Regions from separate parts of the Leclercia sp. CFBP8987 genome, predicted to be linked through region 2. Evidence: predicted binding sites of a transcription regulator. Region 2 holds the regulator's gene; the other holds the start of a gene.

Region 1 (12,509 bases), 1.4 Mb from region 2:
GCGATATAGCGCGGCTTCTGATGGAAGTCGGCGGCAAAGGGTTCAATATCCGCGTCGTCCAGGCGCAGCGTCAGGTTGCCGCCGTTGCGCTCGTCCCAGCCTTTCAGCCAGGCGTCGGAGGTGGCTTTGATCATGCCCTGGACGAACCAGGATTGAGTGATGGTCTGCATTCTGTGTTTCCTTTGAAAATGCCGGGTGGCGCTGCGCTGACCCGGCCTACTTTTACCCGTAGGCCCGGCAAGCGAAGCGCCGCCGGGCAATGTCTTTACTTGCGATTAACTAATACGTCCTGCTCATAAGCCCGCACGGTATCCAGCCACTGGCTGCCCGCCGGAGCGTCGTTGCGCTGGCAGTACATCTCCCATACCGCCTGCCACGGCAGGGATTTTTGCTCTTCGAGCAGCGCCAGACGCGCGGTGTAATCCCCTGCGGCTTCCAGCGCGCGCAGCTCGGCGGTGGGCTCCAGCAGGGCGCGCAGCAGGGCTTTTTTCATGTTGCGGGTGCCGATAACCCAGGCCGCGATGCGGTTGATGGAGGCGTCGAAGAAGTCGAGGCCGATGTGCACCCGGTCAAACAGGTCATGGCGAATAATCTCGCTGGCGATGGCCTGGGTTTCGTCATCCAGCAGCACCACGTGGTCGCTGTCCCAGCGTACCGGGCGGCTGACGTGCAGCAGCAGATGCGGTACATACAGCATCGCGGCGGAGATTTTGTCGGAGATCACTTCGGTGGGATGGAAGTGGCCCGCGTCCAGGCACAGGGCGGTCTGACGGCTGGTGGCGTAACCCATGTAGAACTCACTGGAGCCTACGGTGTAGCTTTCGGCGCCAATGCCGAACAGCTTGCTCTCCACGGCGTCGATGTGGTGCGCCGGGTTCAGCTTCTCGCTGATCGCCTCATCCAGCGCCGCCAGCAGACGCTGACGCGGGGCGAGGCGGTCAACGGTAATGTCTTTCATCCCGTCCGGGATCCAGATGTTCATTACCGACGGGGTGCCCAGCTGTTCGCCAAACCAGGCCGACACGCGACGGCTGGCCTTGACGTGGTCGATCCAGAACTGACGGATCTCGTCGTCGGCGTGGGCGAGGGTAAAGCCGTCGGCGCTCAGCGGATGCGAGAAGCAGGAGGGGTTGAAATCCAGCCCCAGCTTGTTGGTTTTTGCCCACTCGACCCAGTTCTTAAAATGTTCCGGCTTGATGGCATTGCGCTCCACCGGCTCGTCGGATTCCAGATAGATAGCATGCAGGTTCAGGCGCTTTGGCCCCGGGATCAGGCTCAGGGCCAGCTCCAGATCCGCCCGCAGTTCGGCGGCATTACGCGCCTTACCCGGATAGTTACCGGTGGCCTGGATCCCGCCGGTCAGCGCGCCACCCGGGTTCTCAAAACCGGCGACGTCATCGCCCTGCCAGCAGTGCATAGAGACGGGCAGACGGTCGAGCTGACGCAGAGCCTCCTCGACATCCACGCCCACGGCGGCGAAACGCTGTTTAGCCAGTTCCCAGGCTTGTTCAAGTTGAGTGGTCATGCGCAAAGCTCCTTTGTCGGTCGTTGTTGCTGAAACTGCGTGCGGTAGCGGGCAATCTCATGATCGGGATGAGGGGTAAAGGTGGTCAGGCCGTAGTTGCCGGTCACCACCTGACGGAATTGATCCACGTTGGTCAGCTCGTCGAGGGTCATCAGCTGAATGCCGATATTGCCGAGTGTCGACGCCTCAACCGGCCCGGCTAACACCGTGATACCGCAGGCGTTAGCGCAGAGCTGGTTCAGCAGTTGGTTCTGGCACCCGCCGCCGACAATGTGCAGCTGGCTGAAGGGCTTACCGCGCAGGGTCGCCAGCTCGTGCAGCACCTCGGCATACAGAAGGGCGAGGCTGTCAAAGATGCAGCGCGCCAGCTCGGCGGCGCTCTCCGGCACCGGCTGGGCGCTGTCGCGGCAGGCGGCCTGGATCTCGGCGCTCATATTGGCCGGATTGATAAAGCGGTCGTCATTCGGGTTGATCAGGAAAGTGCAGGCCGTCAGCTTTTCGGTTTCTGCGATAAGCTCCGGCAGGTTAGAGATGTTCTGCTCTTTCAGCACCCGCTGCAGCAGCCACAGGCCCATGATGTTTTTCAGCACCCGGTAGCGGCCCTCGGCCCCGCCTTCGTTGGTGATATTCGCTGCCAGCGCGTTATCGCTGGTGTAAGGCGTTTTGCTCTCAAAGCCCATCAGCGACCAGGTGCCGGAGGAGAGATACGCCGCATCCTTCGAGGCCAGCGGGGCGGCAATCACCGCGCTGGCGGTGTCGTGGCTGGCGACAGCCACCACCGGGATCGCGTTATCCTGCGGGCAGATCCAGTGACCAATCACGTTGCCCGGATGGGTTGGGGTGCCAAACCAGTCGCGCGGCGCGCCGGTCCAGTTGAGCAGGTTCTCGTCCCAGGAGTCAGAATTGATGTTCACCAGCTGGGTGGTGGTGGCGTTGGTATATTCCCAGTTCATCTGGCCGGTGAGACGGTAGCTGAAGTAGTCCGGGATCAGCAGGGCATGCGCAACGTTCGCCACCAGTTCCGGCTGCTGTTCCACCAGGGCGCGCAGCTGATACAGAGTATTAAACGGCAGGAACTGGATGCCGCTCCGGCCATAGATCTCCGCTTTCCCGAGCTGTGCTAACGCATGCGCCATCACCCCGTCGGTGCGGCTATCGCGATAGGAGACTGGGAGGCCCACGCGCTCGCCGTTGCTGTCCAGCAGCACGTAATCCACGCCCCAGGTGTCAATCCCGATGCTGTCGATGTGAATGCCTTCTTCGCACACCTTATTCAGCCCGGTGCGGATCTCCGCTTCCAGGGTGTCGATATCCCAGCAGTCAAACCCGTCCTGCTTTTGCAGGCAGTTCACGAAACGGTGGATTTCGCGCAGGGAGAGGGTGCGCTGCTCGCGGTGGTAGCTCGCCAGCATTACGCGGCCGCTGGATGCGCCTAAATCGACAGCCACACAATGGCGAAAAGTCATGGTCCGGTCCTTCCTGAAGTCATTGCCGGACAGTGTAAAAAAGGGAAGCGTCAGTGACCTTCTTGCCACTGACAGCGCATTTCAGGCGCTGGCAAGAAAGCAAAGATGAACGTGAGGGAGTTCACATTTCCCGCCAATAGCCGGGATTTCGGGGGATGTGACGGTGGGCGCATTTCCGGATCTTTCCCGCCGTTTCTTGAAAAAGCGACAGGCTTTGCGCCATTTGCTGTCGAAAATTTAAGGTGAGCCGGGAAACCCTAAATTACTATTTTGAGAACATTTATCATCTGGTGAACCGTTATGACCGTACTGCACAGCGTGGATTTTTTCCCTTCAGGCCACTCGCCTGTGGCGATTGAGCCGCGGCTGCCCCAGGCTGCCTTTCCGGAACATCATCATGATTTCCATGAGATTGTGATCGTAGAGCACGGCACGGGCATCCATGTCTTCAACGGACAGCCCTACACCATCAGCGGCGGCACGGTGTGCTTTGTCCGCGATCATGATCGGCATATGTATGAACATACCGACAACCTGTGCCTGACCAACGTGCTCTATCGCTCCCCGGAAGCGTTCCAGTTTTTGTCGGGACTGAACCAGCTGTTGCCTCAGGAGCAGGACGGTCACTACCCGTCGCACTGGCGGGTGAATCAGTCCACGCTGCAGCAGGTGCGCCAGCTGGTCAGCCAGATGGAGCAGTCCGAAGAGGGACAGACCACCCACGCCCTCGCCAGCCGCGAGATCCTGTTTATGCAACTGCTGGTGCTGCTGCGACGGGGTAGCCTGGTGGAAGGGGCGGCGGATAACGATGCCCGGCTCAATCAGCTGATGGCCTGGCTGGAAGATCACTTTGCGGAGGATGTCTGCTGGGAGACGCTGGCGGATAACTTTTCGCTCTCGCTACGCACCCTGCATCGCCAGCTGAAGCAGCACACCGGGCAGACGCCGCAGCGTTACCTGAACCGGCTGCGGCTGATCAAAGCGCGCCATCTGCTGCGCCATACCGACGATAGCGTCACGGATATCGCCTATCGCTGCGGTTTCGGCGACAGTAACCACTTTTCGACCCTGTTTCGCCGGGAGTTTTCCTGGTCCCCGCGCGACATTCGCCAGGGCCGGGATGCCTCGCTTCAGTAACGCGAGGAAAATCACCGTTTTATTGCCGCAAACCGGGTAATAATGGCAGGTTGTTCCCGGGTGAGGTTGTGATGTGGCAGGACAGTTGATTCTTCGCAGAGCCGATTTTTTTGCATCCGCCGCCCAGGCCGTCGCGGTGGCGGACCGCTATCCGCAAAATGTCTTTGCTGAGCACACCCACGACTTCTGCGAGCTGGTGCTGGTGTGGCGCGGCAATGGCCTGCATATCCTTAACGATCGCCCGTACCGCATCACCCGCGGCGACCTGTTTTATATCCGCGCGGAAGACAAACACTCCTACGCCTCGGTTAACGATCTGGTGCTGCAGAACATCATCTACTGCCCCGACCGGCTGAAGCTCAACGTGGACTGGGCGGCGAACATTCCCGGTTTTCTCAGGGCCGGCGGCACTCCGCACTGGCGGCTGGGCAGCAACGGCATGGCGCAGGTGCGCCCGGTGATCGCCCAGCTGGAGCAGGAGAGCCTGAAGAACGATGCCCACGCGTTCGACATGGCCGAGCTGCTGTTTGCCCAGCTGACGATCATGCTCAAACGCTACCGTTATGCCCCGGATAACCCGGCGGCCAGCGAACCGGAAGCGCTGCTGGATAAGCTGATCACCGCTCTGGCCGGTAGCCTGAACCGCAGCTTTGTGCTGGAGAAGTTTTGCGAGCAGGAGCAGTGCAGCGAGCGAGCCCTGCGCCAGCAGTTCCGTACCCAGACCGGGATGACGGTAAACCACTACCTGCGCCAGCTGCGCATCTGCCACGCGCAGTATCTGCTGCAGCACACCGAACTGATGGTCAGCGAAGTCGCCATGCAGTGCGGCTTTGAGGACAGTAACTATTTCTCGGTGGTGTTTAACCGCGAAGTGGGGATGACCCCGGTTCAGTGGCGCCACCGCAGCCATAACGCGGCGTAATAGAATATCTGCTTACCCCTGAGTGCCACCACACGCCCCGCCAGATCAGTGACATAACTAAAAGTTATAACCTTATTAAAACTACGGCATTGATAAACATTTTCAATATCATTTAATTAACTATAATGAACCAACTGCTTACGCGGCATTAACACGTTTGCCGCCCGACAATAATGGAGATGATTATGAGCTATACCCTGCCATCCCTGCCGTACGCTTACGACGCCCTTGAGCCGCATTTCGACAAGCAGACGATGGAGATCCATCACACCAAACACCACCAGACTTACGTTAACAACGCCAACGCGGCGCTGGAAAGCCTGCCAGAATTTGCCAGCCTGCCTGCTGAAGAGCTGATCACCAAACTGGATCAACTGCCGGCTGACAAGAAAACCGTACTGCGTAACAACGCGGGCGGCCACGCTAACCACAGCTTCTTCTGGAAAGGCCTGAAAACCGGTACCACCCTGCAGGGTGACCTGAAATCCGCTATCGAGCGCGACTTCGGCTCCGTTGACAACTTCAAAGCGGAGTTTGAAAAAGCCGCTGCGACCCGTTTCGGCTCTGGCTGGGCATGGCTGGTCCTGAAAGGCGACAAACTGGCTGTGGTTTCAACTGCAAACCAGGATTCCCCGCTGATGGGTGAAGCAATCTCTGGCGCATCCGGTTTCCCAATCGTGGGCCTGGACGTGTGGGAACACGCTTACTACCTGAAATTCCAGAACCGTCGCCCGGACTACATCAAAGCCTTCTGGGACGTGGTGAACTGGGACGAAGCAGCAGCACGTTTCGCCGCTAAAAAATAAGGTGCAAAGCCGTCTGTGAGAAGCGAGTCTGATGACTCGCTTTTTTTATACCCACAATCTGCGTAAGGAGCCGCGATGGACTATCCAGCTAACGTATTTATTGGAAAAATAAAGGATTATGACGGCAGTCGCCCGAGCGCGATTGCTAAAGTGCAGGTTGACGGCGAACTCACCCTCACCGAAAAGGGGCTGGTGGGCGATCAGCAGGCGGAGAAGAAAATCCACGGCGGGCCGGATCGCGCGCTGTGCCACTATCCACGCGAGCATTATGCGTACTGGGCAAGCGAATACCCTGACCAGGCCGGGCTTTTTGTCGCCCCGGCGTTTGGCGAAAACCTCTCTACTGAGGGGCTAACCGAGAAGAACGTCTTTATCGGGGATATCTTTCGCTGGGGTGACGCCCTGATCCAGGTGACCCAGCCGCGCTCCCCGTGCTTCAAACTCAATTTCCACTTCGGGATCACCGATATCGCCACGCAAATGCAAAATGCCGGGATAACCGGCTGGTTATATCGGGTGATTGTCGCGGGTAAAGTTTCGGCGGATGCGCCGCTGACGCTGGTTTCCCGCCTGAGCGATGTCTCGGTGCATGACGCCTGCGCTATCGCCTGGCATATGCCTTTTGATGACGATCAGTATCACCGCCTGCTGTCGGCGGCGGGGTTATCGATCAGCTGGACCCGAACTATGCAGAAGCGGCGACTTAGCCACAAGATCGAAGACAATGCGCGGAGATTGTGGGGAAGATAATCTATCCTCTCCCCGTTGGGGAGAGGATAATTACGAACGCTTATACAACGGCAGCCAGAGCGTTAAACGCAATCCCCCCAGCGGGCTGTCGTCCGCTTTCACCCAGCCGCGGTGCTGCTGAATAGCGGTTTCGACAATCGCCAGACCCAGCCCGGTACCGCCTGATTCACGGTCACGCGCCTCGTCGGTGCGGTAGAAGGGACGGAAAATCTGCTCGCGATCTTCCGGGCTGACCCCAGGACCATCATCATCGACGTTGATGGTGATACCGTCTTTGTCCACCGAGAACGCCACCTCGATTTTGGTATGCGAATAGCGCAGGGCGTTACGCACGATATTCTCCAGCGCGCTCTCCAGCGTGTTGGGGTTACCGTACAGCGGCCATGGCCCCGGCGGGAAGTTGACGGTGAAGGATTTCCCCATCTGCTCCGCTTCGAATGCCGCGTTATCCAGCACCTCATGCCACAGATGATTGGCTTTCACCGTTTCGCTGACCAGCGCGTTTTTCTGCTGATTGCGGGACATCACCAGCAGGTCGTTGATCATGCTGTCCAGACGATGCGCTTCGGTTTCGATACGCTCCAGCTCTTTGCTCTCACCGCTCCGGCGGCGCAGCAGGGCGGTGCCCAGTTGCAGACGCGTCAGCGGGGTGCGCAGTTCGTGGGAGATATCAGAAAGCAGCCGTTGCTGGGTGGTCATCATCCGCTCCAACGCGGTCACCATCTGGTTAAAGCTGGCACCCGCCGCCAGGAACTCCTGCGGCCCGGCTTCCAGTTCCGGGTGCTGTCGCAGGTTGCCCTGCGCCACTTCATCCGCAGCGTTTTTCAACTTACGCGCCGGTTTCGCCAGGCTCCATGCCAGCCACAGCAGCAGCGGTGAACTCACCAGCATCGTGACAATCAGTAGCAGCAGCGGGCGGTCGAACAGCAGGTTGATAAAGTCGGACTGGGAGTTGCTCGCTGGACGAATCAGGTAGAGCTGATAGTTATCTTCCCCGTCATTGACGGAGAATGGCCCCACCATCTCTACCCGACCATATTTTTTCTTTTGCGGATGATCGGCGTTATCCGCCTGGCCAATGAAGTTGCGGATGATCTGCATTTCATTGCGATCGGCCCCAATCACGCGGCCTTCGCTGGTGACCAGCAGCAGGCGTTGTCCGGGCGGCGCCCATTTTTCGATAGCGCGAAACAGCCTGCGCCACCACATCAAATCATTGGGCGGATCGATGGCCAGCTCTGCTTCCACGTGCTGCTCGATCATCACACCCTGACGTTGCTCGCTGTCGAGGAGCTCCGTCATCTGGCGTGAGTCGAGTTTAGGTAACATCAAAACCAGCATTAAAACGAGTGCCAGCGTCAGCCAGAAGATGGCAAAGATGCGGGCGGTTAAACTGCCTATCATGAAGCGGACACCATCAGATAGCCGCGTCCACGCAGGGTTTTAAACCACGGGTGACCATCCTTGCGCTCCGGTAATTTGCGGCGCAGGTTGGAGATGTGCATATCAATCGCACGGTCAAACGGGGTCAGGCGTTTACCCAGCACTTCCTGGCTCAGATGTTCACGCGATACCACCTGGCCCAGATGCTGCGCCAGCAGATAAAGCAGGGTGAATTCGGTGCCGGTGAGTTCCAGCGCCTGGCCATCGAAGCTGGCTTCCTGGCGGCCCGGATTGAGGCTCAGGGAGTCGACTTCCAGCGTCGGCGAGCCGTTGTCGGTGTTCTGCTGCTGCTCGCTCCAGTGAGAACGGCGCAGGATCGCCCGAATACGCGCCACAAGTTCACGGTCGTTAAAAGGTTTAGGCAGATAGTCATCGGCACCCAGCTCAAGGCCCAATACACGATCGAGTTCGCTGCCGCGCGCGGTCAGCATAATGACTGGGGTCTGGTGCGTCTGGCGCAGCTCTTTAAGGGTGTCGATACCGTTCTTCTTCGGCATCATGACGTCGAGCAAAAGCAAGTCGATGCTATCGTCGAGCTGACTCAGCGCCTGCTCCCCGTCGTGGGCCACCGACACGTCAAAGCCTTCCATGTCGAGCAACTCCTTTAAAAGGGATGTCAGCTCTCGGTCATCATCAACTAACAGGATTTTATTCATTGTTTAAATACCTCCGAGGCAGAAATTACGTCATCAAGGCTATCTAATCCATGACTTTACGTTGTTTTACACCCCCTGACGCATGTTTGCAGCCTGAATCGTAGACTGTCTCTCGTTGAATCGCGACACGAAAGATTTTGGGAGTAAGTGATGCGCAAAGTTACCGCTGCCGTCATGGCCTCAACGCTGGCGTTTAGTGCATTTAGCCAGGCTGCTGGAGTCATCACCGGCGATAACCGCCCCTCAACGGAGGGCATCGCGCAGCAGAGTGGCCAGGGCCATATGTTCGACGGCATAAGTTTAACCGAACATCAGCGTCAACAGATGCGAGATCTTATGCAGCGGGCTCGTCATGACCAGCCCCCTGTTAATGTTAGCGAAATGGAGACAATGCACCGCCTTGTCACCGCAGAAAATTTTGACGAAAGCGCTGTGCGCGCTCAGGCAGATAAAATGGCGCAGGAGCAGGTTGCCCGACAGGTCGAAATGGCCAAGGTCCGCAACCAGATGTTTCACCTGCTAACGCCCGAGCAGCAAGCGGTTTTGAACCAGAAACACCAGCAACGGATGGATCAGTTGCGGGAGGTTGCACGGATGCAAAAGAACGCTGAATCGACGCTTTTTAGTAGCAATACCCGTAGTAACCAGTAGACCCTGTTTTCCTTGCCATAGACACCATCCCTGTCTTCCCCCTCATGATGAGGGGGTTTTTTTTGCCCATCATTCAAACGTCGTAACCGTTTATTCATCTTAATGCCTCCTCTGCATCCGTTATACTAGCGGCATAGCATGACAGGAGTGTTTATGAATCAATCCTATGGGCGGCTGGTAAGCCGGGCCGCAATCGCTGCGACGATCATGGCGTCGTGCCTGTTAGTGATTAAAATTTTCGCATGGTGGTATACCGGTTCAGTCAGTATTCTGGCGGCGCTGGTCGATTCTCTGGTGGATATTGCCGCCTCGGTCACTAATCTGTGGGTAGTGCGCTACTCCCTGCAGCCAGCGGATGAAGAGCATACGTTTGGTCACGGCAAAGCGGAATCGCTGGCGGCGCTGGCGCAAAGCATGTTTATTTCCGGTTCGGCGCTGTTCCTCTTTTTAACCGGCATTCAGCACCTGTATACCCCATCGCCGATGAAAGATCCCGGGGTCGGCGTGGTGGTGACGGTTATTGCACTTATTAGCACATTGGTTCTGGTAACGTTCCAGCGCTGGGTTGTGCGTAAAACACAAAGTCAGGCGGTACGGGCCGATATGCTTCATTATCAGTCTGATGTTATGATGAACGGCGCGATCCTGGTTGCGCTCGGTCTGGCCTGGTATGGCTGGCACCGGGCCGATGCACTGTTTGCATTAGGGATTGGCTTTTATATTTTATACAGTGCGTTGCGCATGGGGTACGAGGCGGTGCAATCGCTTCTCGATCGCGCCTTGCCAGACGCAGAACGGCATGAAATCTTTGAAATTGTGACCTCCTGGCCAGGCGTCAGCGGTGCTCACGATCTTCGCACGCGGCAGTCAGGGCCGACCCGCTTTATTCAGATTCATTTAGAAATGGAAGATAACCTGCCGCTGGTTCAGGCACATCTGGTGGCTGAGCAGGTGGAGCAGGCGATTTTGCAGCGTTTCCCGGGGTCAGACGTCATTATCCACCAGGATCCCTGCTCAGTCGTACCTAAGCCAGGCAATGGACATTTGAGCTTTCGTAATTCGTTGTAAAAAAGTGAACCAGGCCAGCATTTTGTGGAAAAATAACCGCCATATGGCCTGACCTGAATCAATTCAGCTGGAAGTGATTGATATACTATTTGCAGTATTCGTTGGTCGTCAGAAGTCTTCCGGCAACAGATTTCATTTTTGCATTCCTAAGTTCAGAGGTAGTCATGATTAAGAAAATCGGTGTGTTGACAAGCGGCGGTGATGCGCCCGGCATGAACGCAGCAATTCGTGGCGTAGTTCGTGCTGCGTTGACGGAAGGTCTGGAAGTTTTTGGTATCTATGACGGTTATCTGGGCCTGTATGAAGATCGCATGGTGCAGCTCGACCGCTACAGTGTCTCCGACATGATTAACCGCGGCGGTACCTTCCTCGGTTCCGCGCGTTTCCCGGAATTCCGCGAAGAGCGCATCCGTGAAGTGGCTATCGAGAACATGAAAAAACGCGGCCTCGACGCGCTGGTGGTTATCGGTGGTGACGGCTCCTATATGGGCGCAAAACGCCTGACTGAAATGGGCTTCCCGTGCATCGGTCTGCCAGGCACCATCGACAACGACATCAAGGGCACCGACTACACCATCGGTTTCTTCACTGCTCTGGGCACCGTGGTTGAAGCGATTGACCGTCTGCGCGACACCTCTTCTTCACACCAGCGTATCTCCATCGTTGAAGTGATGGGCCGCTACTGTGGCGACCTGACCCTGGCAGCAGCCATTGCTGGCGGCTGTGAGTTCGTGGTGGTGCCGGAAGTCGAATTCAGCCGTGAAGACCTGGTTGCGGAAATCAAAGCCGGGATCGCTAAAGGTAAAAAACACGCCATCGTGGCGATCACCGAGCACATCTGCGACATCGAAGAGCTGGCACGCTACATCGAAACCGAAACCAAACGCGAAACCCGCGCCACGGTTCTCGGCCACATCCAGCGCGGCGGCTCCCCGGGTCCTTACGACCGTATCCTGGCCTCCCGTATGGGCGCGTACTCTATTGAGTTGCTGCAGCAGGGCTTCGGCGGCCGTTGCGTCGGGATTCAGAACGAAAAACTGGTTCACCATGACATCATCGACGCCATCGAAAGCATGAAGCGTCCGTTCAAAGGTGACTGGCTGGACTGCGCGAAAAAACTGTACTAATCAGCGATTTGTTGCCGGGTGGCGGCCTACTGGATTTGTGCAGTCTGATGCCCTCACCCCAGCCCTCTCCCACGGGAGAGGGTGAAAACACTAAAAACGGTAACCCTGGGTTACCGTTTTGCTTTTACCTTGAAGCCGCCACCCGGCTTTTTTACACCCATCGCCTGATTTTTATTCCTCTACGTTATAGCCAATCTTTTTTTATTCTTTAATCATTGGTTCGCTTTCTGGCACGCTGCACTCATCAAACACAATATTAAGAGAGTGGGACGATGAACAAATGGGGCGTGGGGTTAACTTTACTGCTGGCATCGACCAGCGTTCTGGCAAAGGATATCCAGTTACTGAACGTGTCTTACGATCCGACACGTGAGCTGTACGACCAGTACAACAAGGCGTTCGCCGCTCACTGGAAACAGGAAACCGGCGATAACGTGGTGATCCGCCAGTCGCACGGTGGCTCCGGTAAGCAGGCGACCTCGGTCATCAACGGTATCGAAGCCGATGTGGTGACCCTGGCGCTGGCATATGACGTGGACGCTATCGCGGAACGCGGTCGTATTGATAAAAACTGGATCAAACGTCTGCCAGACAACTCTGCGCCATACACCTCCACCATCGTTTTCCTCGTGCGTAAAGGCAACCCGAAACAGATCCACGACTGGAACGACCTGGTTAAACCGGGCGTGTCGGTCATCACCCCGAACCCAAAAAGCTCCGGCGGCGCACGCTGGAACTATCTGGCCGCCTGGGGTTACGCTCTGCACCAGAACAATGGCGACCAGGCTAAAGCCCAGGATTTCGTGAAGTCGCTGTTTAAAAACGTTGAAGTGCTGGACTCCGGCGCGCGCGGTTCTACCAACACCTTTGTGGAACGCGGTATTGGCGATGTGCTGATTGCGTGGGAAAACGAAGCCCTGCTGGCGACCAACGAGCTGGGTAAAGACAAGTTTGAAAT
Region 2 (12,509 bases):
CGCCGCATCCATGCAGTGGATTGCCGGCTTCGGCTTCAGTGCGGGCCTGGTGGATATGGTGCTGTCGTCCCGTAACCCGCTGGCGGTTCACTGGTACATGCTGATCCTGCAGGGTCTGGTGTTCTTCGTGATCTACTACGTGGTGTTCCGCTTCACCATCACCAAATTCAACCTGATGACCCCGGGTCGTGAGCTGGCGGTTGCTGGTAGCGAAGCGGATGGTCAGGATGTGAACGTGAGCGGCACCGCGACGGAAGACGTTTCCGGTCTGGCGCGTCAGTACATCGCGGCAGTCGGCGGTTCCGACAATCTGACCGGTATTGATGCCTGCATCACCCGTCTGCGTCTGAACGTGAAAGACTCTTCTCTGGTTAACGAAGCGATGGCGAAACGCCTGGGGGCTTCTGGCGTTATCCGCCTGAACAAAACCAGCGTGCAGATCATCGTCGGCTTCGTGGCTGAGAAAATCGCTAACGCAATGAAAACCACCGGCCCGGTTGCCGCTGCTGAAGCGACCTCTGCCCCAGTCGCAGCACCTGCCGCCGTTAAGCCACAGGCTGTTGCCAATACCACCACCATCGCTGCGCTGGTTTCGCCAGTGACCGGAGACGTGGTTGCCCTGGAGCAGGTGCCTGATGAAGCCTTCGCCAGCAAAGCAGTAGGCGATGGTGTAGCGGTAAAACCAACGGATAAAACCGTGGTCTCCCCGGCAGCCGGTACTATCGTCAAAATCTTTAACACCAACCATGCGTTCTGCCTGGAAACGGAGAAAGGCGCGGAGATCGTGGTCCACATGGGTATTGATACCGTGGCACTGGGTGGTCAGGGCTTCAAGCGCCTGGTTGAAGAGGGTGCCGAAGTGGTTGCCGGCCAGCCAGTGCTGGAAATGGATCTCGACTTCCTGAACGCCAATGCCCGCTCCATGATCAGCCCGGTTGTCTGCAGCAACATCGATGACTTCAGCGGCCTGGTCATCAAGGCGCAGGGTCAGGTTGTTGCCGGTCAGACACCACTGTATGAAATTAAAGGCAAGTAAGTGCTCCTGAGTTAGCGTTAATGCCTTAGCGGCGGGGATATCCCCGCCGCTTTTTTTTGCAGCAATCGCCCCGATTATTCTCTCCACAGACCTTTTTCACGTAACTAAAGGTTGTCACTACGCCCGGCTTATAAGATCATATGCCGTTATACGTCGTTTACGCTTTGAGGAATCCACGATGAGTGAGGCTGAAGCCCGCCCAAGCAACTTTATTCGTCAGATCATCGATGAAGATCTGGCCACTGGTAAGCACACCACTGTTCATACCCGTTTTCCGCCGGAGCCAAATGGCTACCTGCACATTGGTCATGCGAAATCGATCTGCCTGAACTTCGGCATTGCGCAGGACTATCAGGGTCAATGCAACCTGCGTTTCGATGACACCAACCCGGTGAAAGAAGACATCGAATACGTAGAGTCCATTAAGAACGACGTGCAATGGTTGGGCTTCAACTGGTCTGGCGACATCTGCTACTCCTCTGACTATTTTGACCAGCTATACGCCTACGCCGTTGAGCTGATCAACAAAGGCCTGGCCTACGTTGACGAGCTTTCCGCTGACGAAATCCGCGAATACCGCGGCTCGTTGACCGCGCCGGGTAAAAACAGCCCGTACCGCGATCGCAGCGTGGAAGAGAACCTGGCCCTGTTTGAAAAAATGCGTGCCGGTGGCTTCGAAGAGGGTAAAGCCTGTCTGCGCGCCAAAATCGATATGGCTTCGCCGTTTATCGTGATGCGTGATCCGGTGCTGTACCGCATTAAGTTTGCCGATCACCACCAGACCGGCAGCAAGTGGTGCATCTACCCGATGTACGACTTCACCCACTGCATCAGCGATGCGCTGGAAGGCATTACCCACTCGCTCTGTACCCTGGAGTTCCAGGACAACCGTCGCCTGTACGACTGGGTGCTGGATAACATCTCTATTCCGGTGCATCCGCGTCAGTACGAGTTCTCTCGTCTGAATCTGGAATACACCGTGATGTCCAAGCGTAAGCTGAACCTGCTGGTCACTGACAAGCACGTTGAAGGCTGGGATGACCCGCGTATGCCGACCATCTCTGGTCTGCGTCGTCGTGGCTATACCGCGGCATCCATCCGTGAGTTCTGCAAACGCATCGGCGTGACCAAGCAGGACAACACCATCGAGATGGCGTCGCTGGAATCCTGTATTCGCGAAGATCTGAACGACAATGCACCGCGCGCCATGGCGGTTATCGATCCGGTAAAACTGGTTATCGAAAACTACCCGCAGGGCGAAAGCGAGCTGGTTACAATGCCGAACCATCCGAGCAAGCCGGAGATGGGCAGCCGTGACGTGCCGTTCAGCGGCGAGATCTGGATCGATCGTGCTGACTTCCGTGAAGAAGCCAACAAGCAGTACAAGCGTCTGGTGATGGGTAAAGAAGTGCGTCTGCGTAATGCCTATGTGATCAAAGCCGAGCGTGTCGAAAAAGACGCAGAAGGCACTATCACCACTATCTTCTGCACCTACGATGCTGAGACCCTGAGCAAGGATCCAGCCGACGGTCGCAAGGTGAAAGGTGTTATCCACTGGGTGAGCGCGGCTCATGCGCTGCCGGTTGAAATCCGCCTTTACGATCGTCTGTTCAGCGTGCCAAACCCGGGTGCCGCCGAGGACTTCCTGCAGGTGATTAACCAGGATTCACTGGTGATCAAGCAGGGCTTTGCCGAGCCATCCCTGAAAGCTGCCGTTGCCGGTCATGCGTATCAGTTCGAGCGCGAAGGCTACTTCTGCCTCGACAGCCGCTATGCCACCGCCGACAAACTGGTATTTAACCGCACCGTCGGTCTGCGTGATACATGGGCGAAAGCGGGCGAATAATTCCCTTTTTCCTGTAAAAAACGCCGCGCACTGCGGCGTTTTTTTTGGCCTGCCATAAGCCGTTAGTCTTTTAAATCTTCGCGTTGCGAATTAATTCTGTTTCTTAAAACGGTTCGCTTTCTCTTCCTTTTCGCAAATTAATCGCTAATACGGCCGGGCAGGGTATGTAATCTTTATTTATTAAAAATAAATCGCTCATTCTGAAGATTATTTTAAATAAATATTCTTCCTCATTTCCTTTGTTACAAACCGCAACCAAATATGTGCGCTTTGTCATAATCCTGACTTTTGATCGCTGAAAAGCGTTGATAATTCGCGTCGCGAAAAATAGTCTAAGGGCAGGAGATGTAAGCGGGTATTTCCGCTTACCTCCACTTTTAACTTTTTTGTTTTTCGCCGTTTTAGGCGCTTTTAATACGTCAAAGAGGATTAATTATGCGTACGTTTAGTGGCAAACGTAGTACGCTTGCGCTGGCTATCGCCGGTGTTACAGCAATGTCAGGCTGGGTGATTTCTCCGGAAGCTCAGGCCGAAGGTTTCATTGATGATTCAACCCTCACGGGCGGTATCTATTACTGGCAGCGTGAACGTGACCGTAAAGATGTTGAGTCAGATAAATATAAAACTAACCTCGCTCACTCCACCTGGAACGCCAATCTTGATTTCCAGTCCGGCTATGCCGCTGACATGTTCGGCCTTGATCTGGCTGCCTTCACTGCCATCGAAATGGCGGAAAACGGCGACAGCGGCCACCCGAACGAAATCGCTTTCTCCTCCAGCAACAAAGCCTATAAAGAGGACTGGTCCGGCGATAAGAGCGGGATCAGCCTGTATAAAGCGGCAGCAAAATTTAAATACGGTCCGGCCTGGGCCCGCGGCGGCTGGTTACAGCCAACCGGTCAAACCCTGTTAGCGCCGCACTGGAGCTTTATGCCGGGTACCTATCAGGGTGCCGAAGCCGGGGCCAACTTTGACTACGGCGATAGCGGTGCGTTGAGCTTCTCTTATATGTGGACCAACGAGTACAAAGCGCCGTGGCATCTCGAGATGGACAAGTTCTATCAGAATGACCGAAAAACCCGCGTCGACTATCTCCACTCCTTCGGCGCGAAGTACGATTTCAAAAATAACCTGATCCTGGAAGCCGCTTTTGGTCAGGCTGAAGGCTTCATCGATCAGTACTTTGCCAAAGCCAGCTATAAGCTGGATATCGTCGGCGGTCCGCTCTCTACCACCTATCAGTTCTACGGCACGCGTGATAAAGCCGACAGCGGCACCGTGAACGATATCTACGACGGTACGGCCTGGCTACAGGCGCTGACCCTGGGTTACAAAGTCGGGCAGGTCGATTTACGTCTGGAAGGGACTTACGTCAAGGCAGAAGGGCAGCAGGGTTACTTCCTGCAGCGTATGACCCCAACCTATGCGTCTTCCAACGGTCGTCTGGACGTGTGGTGGGATAACCGCTCCGACTTTAACGCCAACGGCGAAAAAGCGGTCTTCTTCGGCGCCATGTACGATCTGAGCAACTGGAATCTGGCGGGCTGGAGCGTTGGCGCGTCTTATGTCTACGCCTGGGATGCGAAACCGGCCGACTGGTTAATCAACAGTGCCGGTCAGCGTGAAGATATCGCCTCGAACAAGATCAAGGAATCGGCCTACAGCCTGGATGCGATCTACACCCTGCAGGATGGCCGCGCGAAAGGGACTATGTTCAAACTGCACTTCACGCAGTATGACAACCATTCCGATATCCCAAGCTACGGCGGCGGCTACGGCAACATCTTCCAGGATGAGCGTGACGTGAAGTTTATGGTTATCGCCCCATTCACCATCTTCTGATGACAATCCGGGCGGGGAATTCCCCGCCTGACTGGAGACCGTTATGCTGAAAAAAATCGTACTGGTCGCGGTGCTGGCATCAGGACTGGCCGCCTGCGCACAACCCCAGACCCAGAAAGAAGACACGCGTCTGAAAGAGGCCTACAGCGCGTGCATCAATACCGCTGAAGGTTCGCCAGAAAAGATCGAGGCCTGCCAGAGCGTACTGGACGTGCTGCGCCAGGAGAAGGCACACGAACAGTTTGCGACCCAGGAAACCGTCAGAGTGGCGGATTACCAGGCCTGTATTCAGGCGCGTAAAACGGGTAACAATCAGGACGTGACCAAAAACTGCGATAAAATCTGGCAGGAGATCCGCAGCAACAACGCGAAGTAATCTGCTTTTTGCCACGCCCGGTGGTGCAAACTGCCGGAACTGAGCCCGTAGGCCCGCGTAAGCGTAGCGCCACCGGGCTCTTTTTTTGCCTGTAAAAAGGCAAAAAAAAAGCCAACCGTCAGGTTGGCTCAGTGTCGATGCAGGGATTACTTCGTGTCGTGCGCGTGGTCATTTTCGCGACAGTCGCCTTCGGCACAGTGACCGTACAGGTACAGACTGTGGTTGGTCAGGCGAATGCCGTGACGTGCGGCAATTTCGCGCTGGCGTAATTCGATGGAATCATCGCTGAATTCGATCACTTTGCCGCAGTCGAGGCAAATCAGGTGATCGTGGTGATGCTGCTGCGTCAGTTCAAACACGGATTTACCGCCTTCGAAATTATGACGCGTGACGATGCCTGCATCGTCGAACTGGTTCAGTACACGGTAAACGGTAGCCAGACCAATCTCTTCGCCCATGTCGATCAGACGCTTGTATAAGTCTTCCGCACTGACATGATGGTTATCCGGACCCTGAAGCACTTCCAGGATTTTTAACCGTGGAAGCGTGACTTTCAGTCCGGCCTTCTTTAATGCGGTGTTGTTGTCAGTCATGCGGAATCTGTCCTGTTGCTAAACGATTCACTTCTAAAGAAGAAGTGACAGAAAATGCACCTGGGATAATGCGTCTCATTATAGAACTGCCATGACGTAATGAAAACTGCAAGTCTCAAGTAAAGTATGCTTATAAAAACGAGGTACCGCCAACAAAGTTGTTACAAGGTTCCCCGTTTACTCCTGGATCATTGTACAGGTATGGCAGCAAAAGTTAAAAATTTGTAGCAATTATTTTGATTGGAATTACCTATCAATGCGGCGCAACTTTAGCGTTGCGCCGCGACATCATCAAGCGTTGAGGATGTCGTCGAGGTGCAGTTCTTCGCGGATTTGTTTAACCCATTTGTCCACGCGCTCAGCGGTCAGTTCCGGCTGACGGTCTTCGTCGATAGCCAGACCCACGAAGTTGTTATCATCGGCCAGACCTTTAGAGGCTTCGAAGTGGTAACCAGCGGTTGGCCAGTGGCCCACAATCACCGCGCCGCGTGGCTCAATGATGTCGCGAATGGTGCCGAGGGCATCGCAGAAGTATTCTGCGTAGTCTTCCTGATCGCCACAGCCGAACAGGGCTACCAGCTTGCCGTTGAAGTCGATCTCTTCCAGAGACGGGAAGAAGTCGTCCCAGTCACACTGCGCTTCACCGTAATACCAGGTCGGGATGCCCAGCAGCAGAATATCGTAACCTTCGATATCTTCTTTGCTGCTTTTCGCAATGTCATGCACATCGGCAACGTCTTTACCTAACTGTTTTTGAATGTTTTTTGCGATGTTTTCGGTGTTACCCGTGTCGCTGCCGAAAAAAATGCCGATGATTGCCATGAGTAAAATAACCTCTTGATACTTAATGGTATGGTGGCGCAATTTAGCCACGGATAAGGGCAATCATAGCAGAACAGAGAAGCCTGCGGAAACTGCTATCACGCAGGACTGCACTCTGTGCTACATGAAAGCAACAAGAAGGGGAGTTTTCTGAGTTAAACCTTGCCGTGCCATTTCTCGAGCTGCGCGATCAGCATCTCTTCGATAAGCTCACTGCGGCTGATATCACGGGCATTCGCCAGCTCATTCAGCGCATCGACAGCGTCAGCATTCAGTTTCAGCTCGACGCGTTTAAGCCCACGACTTTTATCGCGTTTAAGCTGATTGCGCTTATTAATGCGCAGCTGTTCATCACGCGATAGCGGATTGGTTTTCGGTCGTCCCGGGCGACGCTCATTCGCGAACAGATCTATTGTCGTGCGGTCCGTGTGTTCTTTGGCCATGATTCTGAGACTTCGGGGGAAACAAGACACCCTGCTAATGCCCGGGCGATAAGCGCGCCATCATACATCACCGAAAACGGCACGCCAACGACTGGAGGCCTGCCGGCGACCAGTCGCTCTCTTTTTAATCAATTATTGATGTCAGCGAGGTAACGGCGGATAGCGCGCAGCACCGCGTCCGGTTTTTCAGCATGAACCCAGTGTCCGGCCCCGGCAATGACATGCGCTTTGGCCTGAGGGAATTGCGCCAGCAGCGCATCGCGGTACGCTTCGGTGACATACGGGGAATTGCCGCCAGTGATGAACAGGGTAGAGTGCGGCCACGCCGGGACCGGCTGCCAGCCGACGATCTGGTCATACCGATCCCAGAGAACCGGCACGTTGAAGCGCCACGCGCCGTCGACGAAGGATTTCAGCAGGAACTGCACCACGCCCTCTTCATCCAGATGTTCACGCATCAGCGCCGCGGCCTGCTGGCGGGTGCTGACCCCGGCGTCGGTGACGGCATTGATGGCAGCGAAGATCTCATCGTGGCGGCGTACGTCGTAATCCACTGGGGCGACGTCGATCACCACCAGCCCGGCAATCCGCTCCGGGGCTATGGCCGTCAACGCCATGACCGCTTTGCCGCCCATTGAGTGACCTATCATGATCGCCTTTTCAATATTGTGCTCATCCAGCGTATCCAGCAGATCCTGGGCCATGTCGGCGTAGGTCATCTCTGCCGAGCGCGGCGACAGACCGTGGTTGCGCATATCCACCTGCAGCAGCGCGTGGTCGGTCACCAGATCCCGTGCCAGCACGCCAAGGTTATCCAGGCTGCCAAACAGGCCATGCACCAGGACGATGGGAGAATTATTGTGCGGCGATTGTGCAGATTGCGCTCGGGTATTCAATTTCATGGCAAAGTTCTTTTTTTACGTATGTCAGGTTAGGGTATCATGTTGACCATTCTGCCGCCCGGCTGCAAGGAAACAGTTAATTCTGACTTTTGCCGCCATTCTGGCTTGACGCTATCCGCTGTTGGGTTTTGACCTTATACTCCCAACGACTTGTATTCAGATAAGATATCGCACTGGATTAAGATGAAAACAATCGAAGTTGATGACGAGCTTTATCAGTATATCGCCAGCCAGACGCGGCATATCGGTGAGAGCGCGTCCGACATTTTACGGCGCATGCTGAAAATTGCCGCCGCCTCCCAGTCTGCCGCTCCGGCCATCAAAGAAACGCGCCAGCCCGCTGCTGTCGCGCAGGAAAAGCCGCTGTCACCGGTAAAAGACAAAGTGCGTGCGATGCGCGAACTGCTGCTTTCTGACGAATATGCTGAGCAGAAGAAAGCCGTTAACCGCTTTATGCTGGTGCTGACTACACTCTATTCACTGGATAACAACGCATTTGCCGACGCGACGGAGTCTCTCCACGGTCGCACCCGCGTCTATTTCGCGGCTGACGAGCAAACGCTGTTACAGAATGGCAATCAAACTAAGCCCAAGCACCTGCCTGGTACGCCGTACTGGGTGATCACCAATACCAACACCGGACGCAAGCGCAGCATGATCGAACACATCATGCAGTCCATGCAGTTCCCGGCGGAATTGACTGATAAGGTTTGCGGCACTATTTAACCCTTGCATCAGAAGGACCAGGCAATGGCAAATCACAATCGTGCGGGTCAACCTGCACAACAGAGCGATTTGATTAACGTCGCCCAGCTTACCGCCCAGTACTACGTGCTGAAGCCGGAAGTGGGTAACGCAGAACACGCAGTGAAGTTTGGTACATCCGGGCACCGCGGCAGTGCGGTACGCCACAGCTTTAACGAGCCGCATATTCTGGCCATTGCTCAGGCCATCGCGGAAGAGCGTGCCAAAAATGGCATCACCGGTCCGTGCTACGTGGGTAAAGATACCCACGCCCTGTCAGAGCCCGCTTTTATTTCCGTGCTGGAAGTGCTGGCGGCCAACGGCGTGGACGTCGTGATTCAGGAAAACAACGGCTATACGCCGACCCCTGCGGTCTCTAACGCCATTCTGGTGCATAACCAGAAAGACGGCGCACAGGCGGATGGCATTGTGATCACGCCATCCCACAATCCGCCGGAAGATGGTGGCATCAAGTACAACCCACCGAACGGCGGCCCGGCTGACACCAACGTCACCAAAGTGGTGGAAGATCGTGCCAATGCCCTGCTGGCCGACGGCCTGAACGGCGTGAAGCGCATTTCCCTGGACGAGGCGATGGCCTCCGGCCATGTGAAAGAGCAGGATCTGGTGCAGCCGTTCGTTGAAGGACTGGCGGATATCGTCGATATGGCGGCGATCCAGAAAGCCGGTCTGAAGCTGGGCGTCGACCCGCTCGGCGGTTCCGGTATCGAATACTGGAAACGTATTGCCGAACACTACAAGCTGGATCTGACCATCGTGAACGATCACGTCGATCAGACCTTCCGCTTTATGCACCTCGATAAAGATGGCGCGATCCGCATGGACTGCTCCTCCGAGTGCGCGATGGCGGGCCTGCTGGCGCTGCGCGACAAGTTTGATCTCGCCTTTGCCAACGACCCGGATTACGACCGTCACGGCATCGTCACTCCTGCCGGCCTGATGAACCCGAACCACTACCTGGCGGTAGCCATCAACTACCTGTTCCAGCATCGTCCACAGTGGGGCGCAGAGGTTGCCGTGGGTAAAACCCTGGTCTCCTCCGCGATGATCGACCGTGTGGTTAACGATCTGGGCCGCAAGCTGGTGGAAGTGCCGGTAGGCTTCAAGTGGTTTGTTGACGGTCTGTTCGACGGTAGCTTTGGCTTTGGCGGCGAAGAGAGCGCGGGCGCGTCCTTCCTGCGCTTCAACGGCACCCCGTGGTCTACCGACAAAGACGGCATCATCATGTGCCTGCTGGCGGCGGAAATCACTGCCGTCACCGGTAAGAACCCGCAGGAGCATTACAACGAGCTGGCAGCCCGTTTTGGCGCCCCGAGCTACAACCGTCTGCAGGCCTCTGCCACTTCTGCCCAGAAAGCGGCGCTGTCTAAGCTGTCACCGGAAATGGTCAGCGCCAGCACCCTGGCAGGTGACCCGATCACTGCCCGTCTGACGGCAGCACCAGGTAACGGTGCGTCCATCGGCGGCCTGAAGGTGATGACCGAGAATGGCTGGTTCGCCGCGCGTCCATCCGGAACTGAAGACGCGTACAAAATCTACTGTGAAAGCTTCCTCGGCGACGAACACCGTCAGCTGATCGAGAAAGAAGCGGTTGAAATTGTGAGTGAAGTGCTGAAAAACGCATAATCATCAAAAACGGCAACCTGGTTGCCGTTTTGTTGTATTCGTAGGCCCGGTAAGCGCTAGCGCCACCGGGCTTTTTTGTGCTCAAAGCATAAACCGATAGCCAATCCCGGTTTCGGTTAACAGGTGGCGTGGCCGCGCGGGGTCCGCCTCGAGTTTTTGCCGCAGGTGTCCCATATAAATCCGCAGGTAGTGACTGTGCTCCACCGCATTCGGTCCCCAGACCTGGCTTAACAGCTGGCGCTGGGTGAGCACCTTGCCGTGATTGTTGAGCAGGACCGCCAGCAGGCGGAACTCGATAGGGGTCAGGTGGATTTCCGTCTCATCCCGCTGAATGCGCCGTGAGGCCAGATCGACGCGAATATCAGAGAAGCTATACACCGGGTCGGCAGGGGAGGTTGTTGCGTGGCGGCGCAGGGCAACGCGCAGACGCGCCTGCAGTTCGCCAATGCCAAACGGCTTGCTGAGATAGTCGTCGGCCCCGGCATCGAGCGCGGCAATTTTGTCGGTCTCTTCCAGACGCGCCGAGAGCACAATGATCGGCATCTGGCTCCACTGACGCACTTCCCGGATAAAGTCGAGGCCGTCGCCGTCCGGCAAACCCAGATCGAGGATCACCAGATCCGGCTTACGGGTAGCGGCTTCAATCAAACCCCGCTGCAGCGTGCCGGCCTCGTGGACGCGCAGCCCTTCACCTTCCAGCGCGGCGCGCAGAAAACGGCTGATAGCGAGTTCATCTTCAACAATCAGGACGTTAATCACAAATCCTCTGGGAATTCATTCAGTTCGGGTGGCGTATCGCGCGGCAGTGTAACACAAAAACCGGCTCCCCCTTCGGGACGGTTATGGGCCGTGATGGTGCCGCCGTGCACCTCAATAATCGCCTGGCAGATGGCCAGCCCCAGCCCGACGCCGGGAATGGCGGACTCCTTATTCCCACGGGCGAACTTATCAAAGATAGCCTGTTCCTGGCCCAGCGGAATGCCGGGACCGGTATCCCACACCTCCAGCTGCAGCTGTTCGGGCGTGACGCTGGCATGAATGCCGATTTGCGCTCTGCTGCCCGCGTATTTCCCTGCGTTCTCCAGCAGGTTAATCAGCACCCGCTCGAACAGTGGGCCGTCCACGTGGATCAACGCCAGAGGATCGGCCATATCGAGCGCGATATGCCGGCCACCCAGACCCGGTTCCAGCGTTTTTAAGGCGCTGCCGATCACCTCTTCCAGGGTCAGCCACTCTTTTTTCAGGTTAAAGCCGCCGGACTGGATCCGCGCCATATCCAGCAGATTGTTCACCAGCCGGGTGGTATTCAGGACGTGCTGGCGGATCTCGCTGGCCTGCAGGGCGTGGCGGGAGCCCTCGGCCGCCAGGTCGAGGGTAAGGATCTCCGACTGACCGAACAGCACCGTCAGCGGGGTGCGCAGATCGTGGGAGAGGGCCGCCAGCAGCGAGTTGCGAATGCTTTCCCGCTCGCTGGCTAACCGCGCCTGCTCTTCGCTGGCGGTCAGTGCCAGCCGCTCGAGGGCATTGGCAACCAGCAGGGTAAAGGTCTCCAGCAGGCGCTGCTGCTCGGGGATCATCAGCTGACGCAGGTTGGACGGCTCGACGATGGCCACCCCCTGATGCTGCAGCGGCAGGATAAGATACGGCACGCCGGGCAGGGTATCGGTTCCCGCCCCGGCGGGCTGGCCCTTGTCAAAGCTCCAGCGGGCAATGGCCTCATCCCAGGGCGTCATGCCCGAGGCCGGGGTCAGCGGGCGCAGCTGGCCCTCCTGATCTGGCAGCAGGATCAGGCTGCGGGCGTGAAAAGTGGAGTGAATAAACTGCTGGCTGGTCTGGACGATATCCTGCGTCGTACGGCCCACCGCCAGCGCCTTCGACATCTCATACAGATGGCGGGTGCGCTGCTCGCGGTAGCGGGCGATCCGCGCCTGATAGCGCACCCCCGCCGTCAGGTTGCCGATCAGCAAGCCCACCGCCAGCATCACGGCAAAGGTGAGGACGTACTGCACGTCCGACACCGCCAGAGTGCCGCGCGGGGCGATGAAAAAGAGATCGAAGCTGACCACGTTGATCACCGTCGCCAGCACCGAGGGCCAACGGCCATAAAACAGTGCCACCACCACCACCCCAAGCAGGTAGATCATCACCAGGTTGGCGGCATCGAATTCCGGTAGCCACTGGCTGGCGATAACGGTGATCAGGGCGCAGAGCAGCACCGCCACCAGACAGCCGCGCAGCTGGATCCGCCATTTGTCACT

The links. Region 2 encodes Fur, which represses iron uptake genes when iron is present. Its sites were predicted from a motif close to ATAATAATGAGAACNACTATCAA; they were not measured.
Region 1: a site for Fur is predicted at 5,140-5,162, ahead of sodA (superoxide dismutase [Mn]). Genes of this name have one in related genera too.

What each region holds. Positions count from the first base shown of each region.
Region 1 is NZ_CM188255.1:4,762,833-4,775,341, reverse strand. Features, by position in the region: gene rhaD (rhamnulose-1-phosphate aldolase) at 1-170, opposite strand, end outside; gene rhaA (L-rhamnose isomerase) at 266-1,525, opposite strand; gene rhaB (rhamnulokinase) at 1,522-2,991, opposite strand; gene rhaS (HTH-type transcriptional activator RhaS) at 3,292-4,128, shown strand; gene rhaR (HTH-type transcriptional activator RhaR) at 4,202-5,050, shown strand; gene sodA (superoxide dismutase [Mn]) at 5,236-5,856, shown strand; gene yiiM (6-hydroxyaminopurine reductase) at 5,932-6,606, shown strand; gene cpxA (envelope stress sensor histidine kinase CpxA) at 6,637-8,010, opposite strand; gene cpxR (envelope stress response regulator transcription factor CpxR) at 8,007-8,705, opposite strand; gene cpxP (cell-envelope stress modulator CpxP) at 8,856-9,356, shown strand; gene fieF (CDF family cation-efflux transporter FieF) at 9,510-10,424, shown strand; gene pfkA (6-phosphofructokinase) at 10,589-11,551, shown strand; gene SOM40_RS22940 (sulfate ABC transporter substrate-binding protein) at 11,824-12,509, shown strand, end outside.
Region 2 is NZ_CM188255.1:1,313,218-1,325,726, forward strand. Features, by position in the region: gene nagE (N-acetylglucosamine-specific PTS transporter subunit IIBC) at 1-1,036, shown strand, start outside; gene glnS (glutamine--tRNA ligase) at 1,215-2,882, shown strand; gene chiP (chitoporin ChiP) at 3,318-4,724, shown strand; gene chiQ (ChiQ/YbfN family lipoprotein) at 4,771-5,100, shown strand; gene fur (ferric iron uptake transcriptional regulator) at 5,247-5,693, opposite strand; gene fldA (flavodoxin FldA) at 5,985-6,515, opposite strand; gene ybfE (LexA regulated protein) at 6,671-6,958, opposite strand; gene ybfF (esterase) at 7,087-7,860, opposite strand; gene seqA (replication initiation negative regulator SeqA) at 8,044-8,586, shown strand; gene pgm (phosphoglucomutase (alpha-D-glucose-1,6-bisphosphate-dependent)) at 8,611-10,251, shown strand; gene kdpE (two-component system response regulator KdpE) at 10,333-11,010, opposite strand; gene kdpD (two-component system sensor histidine kinase KdpD) at 11,007-12,509, opposite strand, start outside.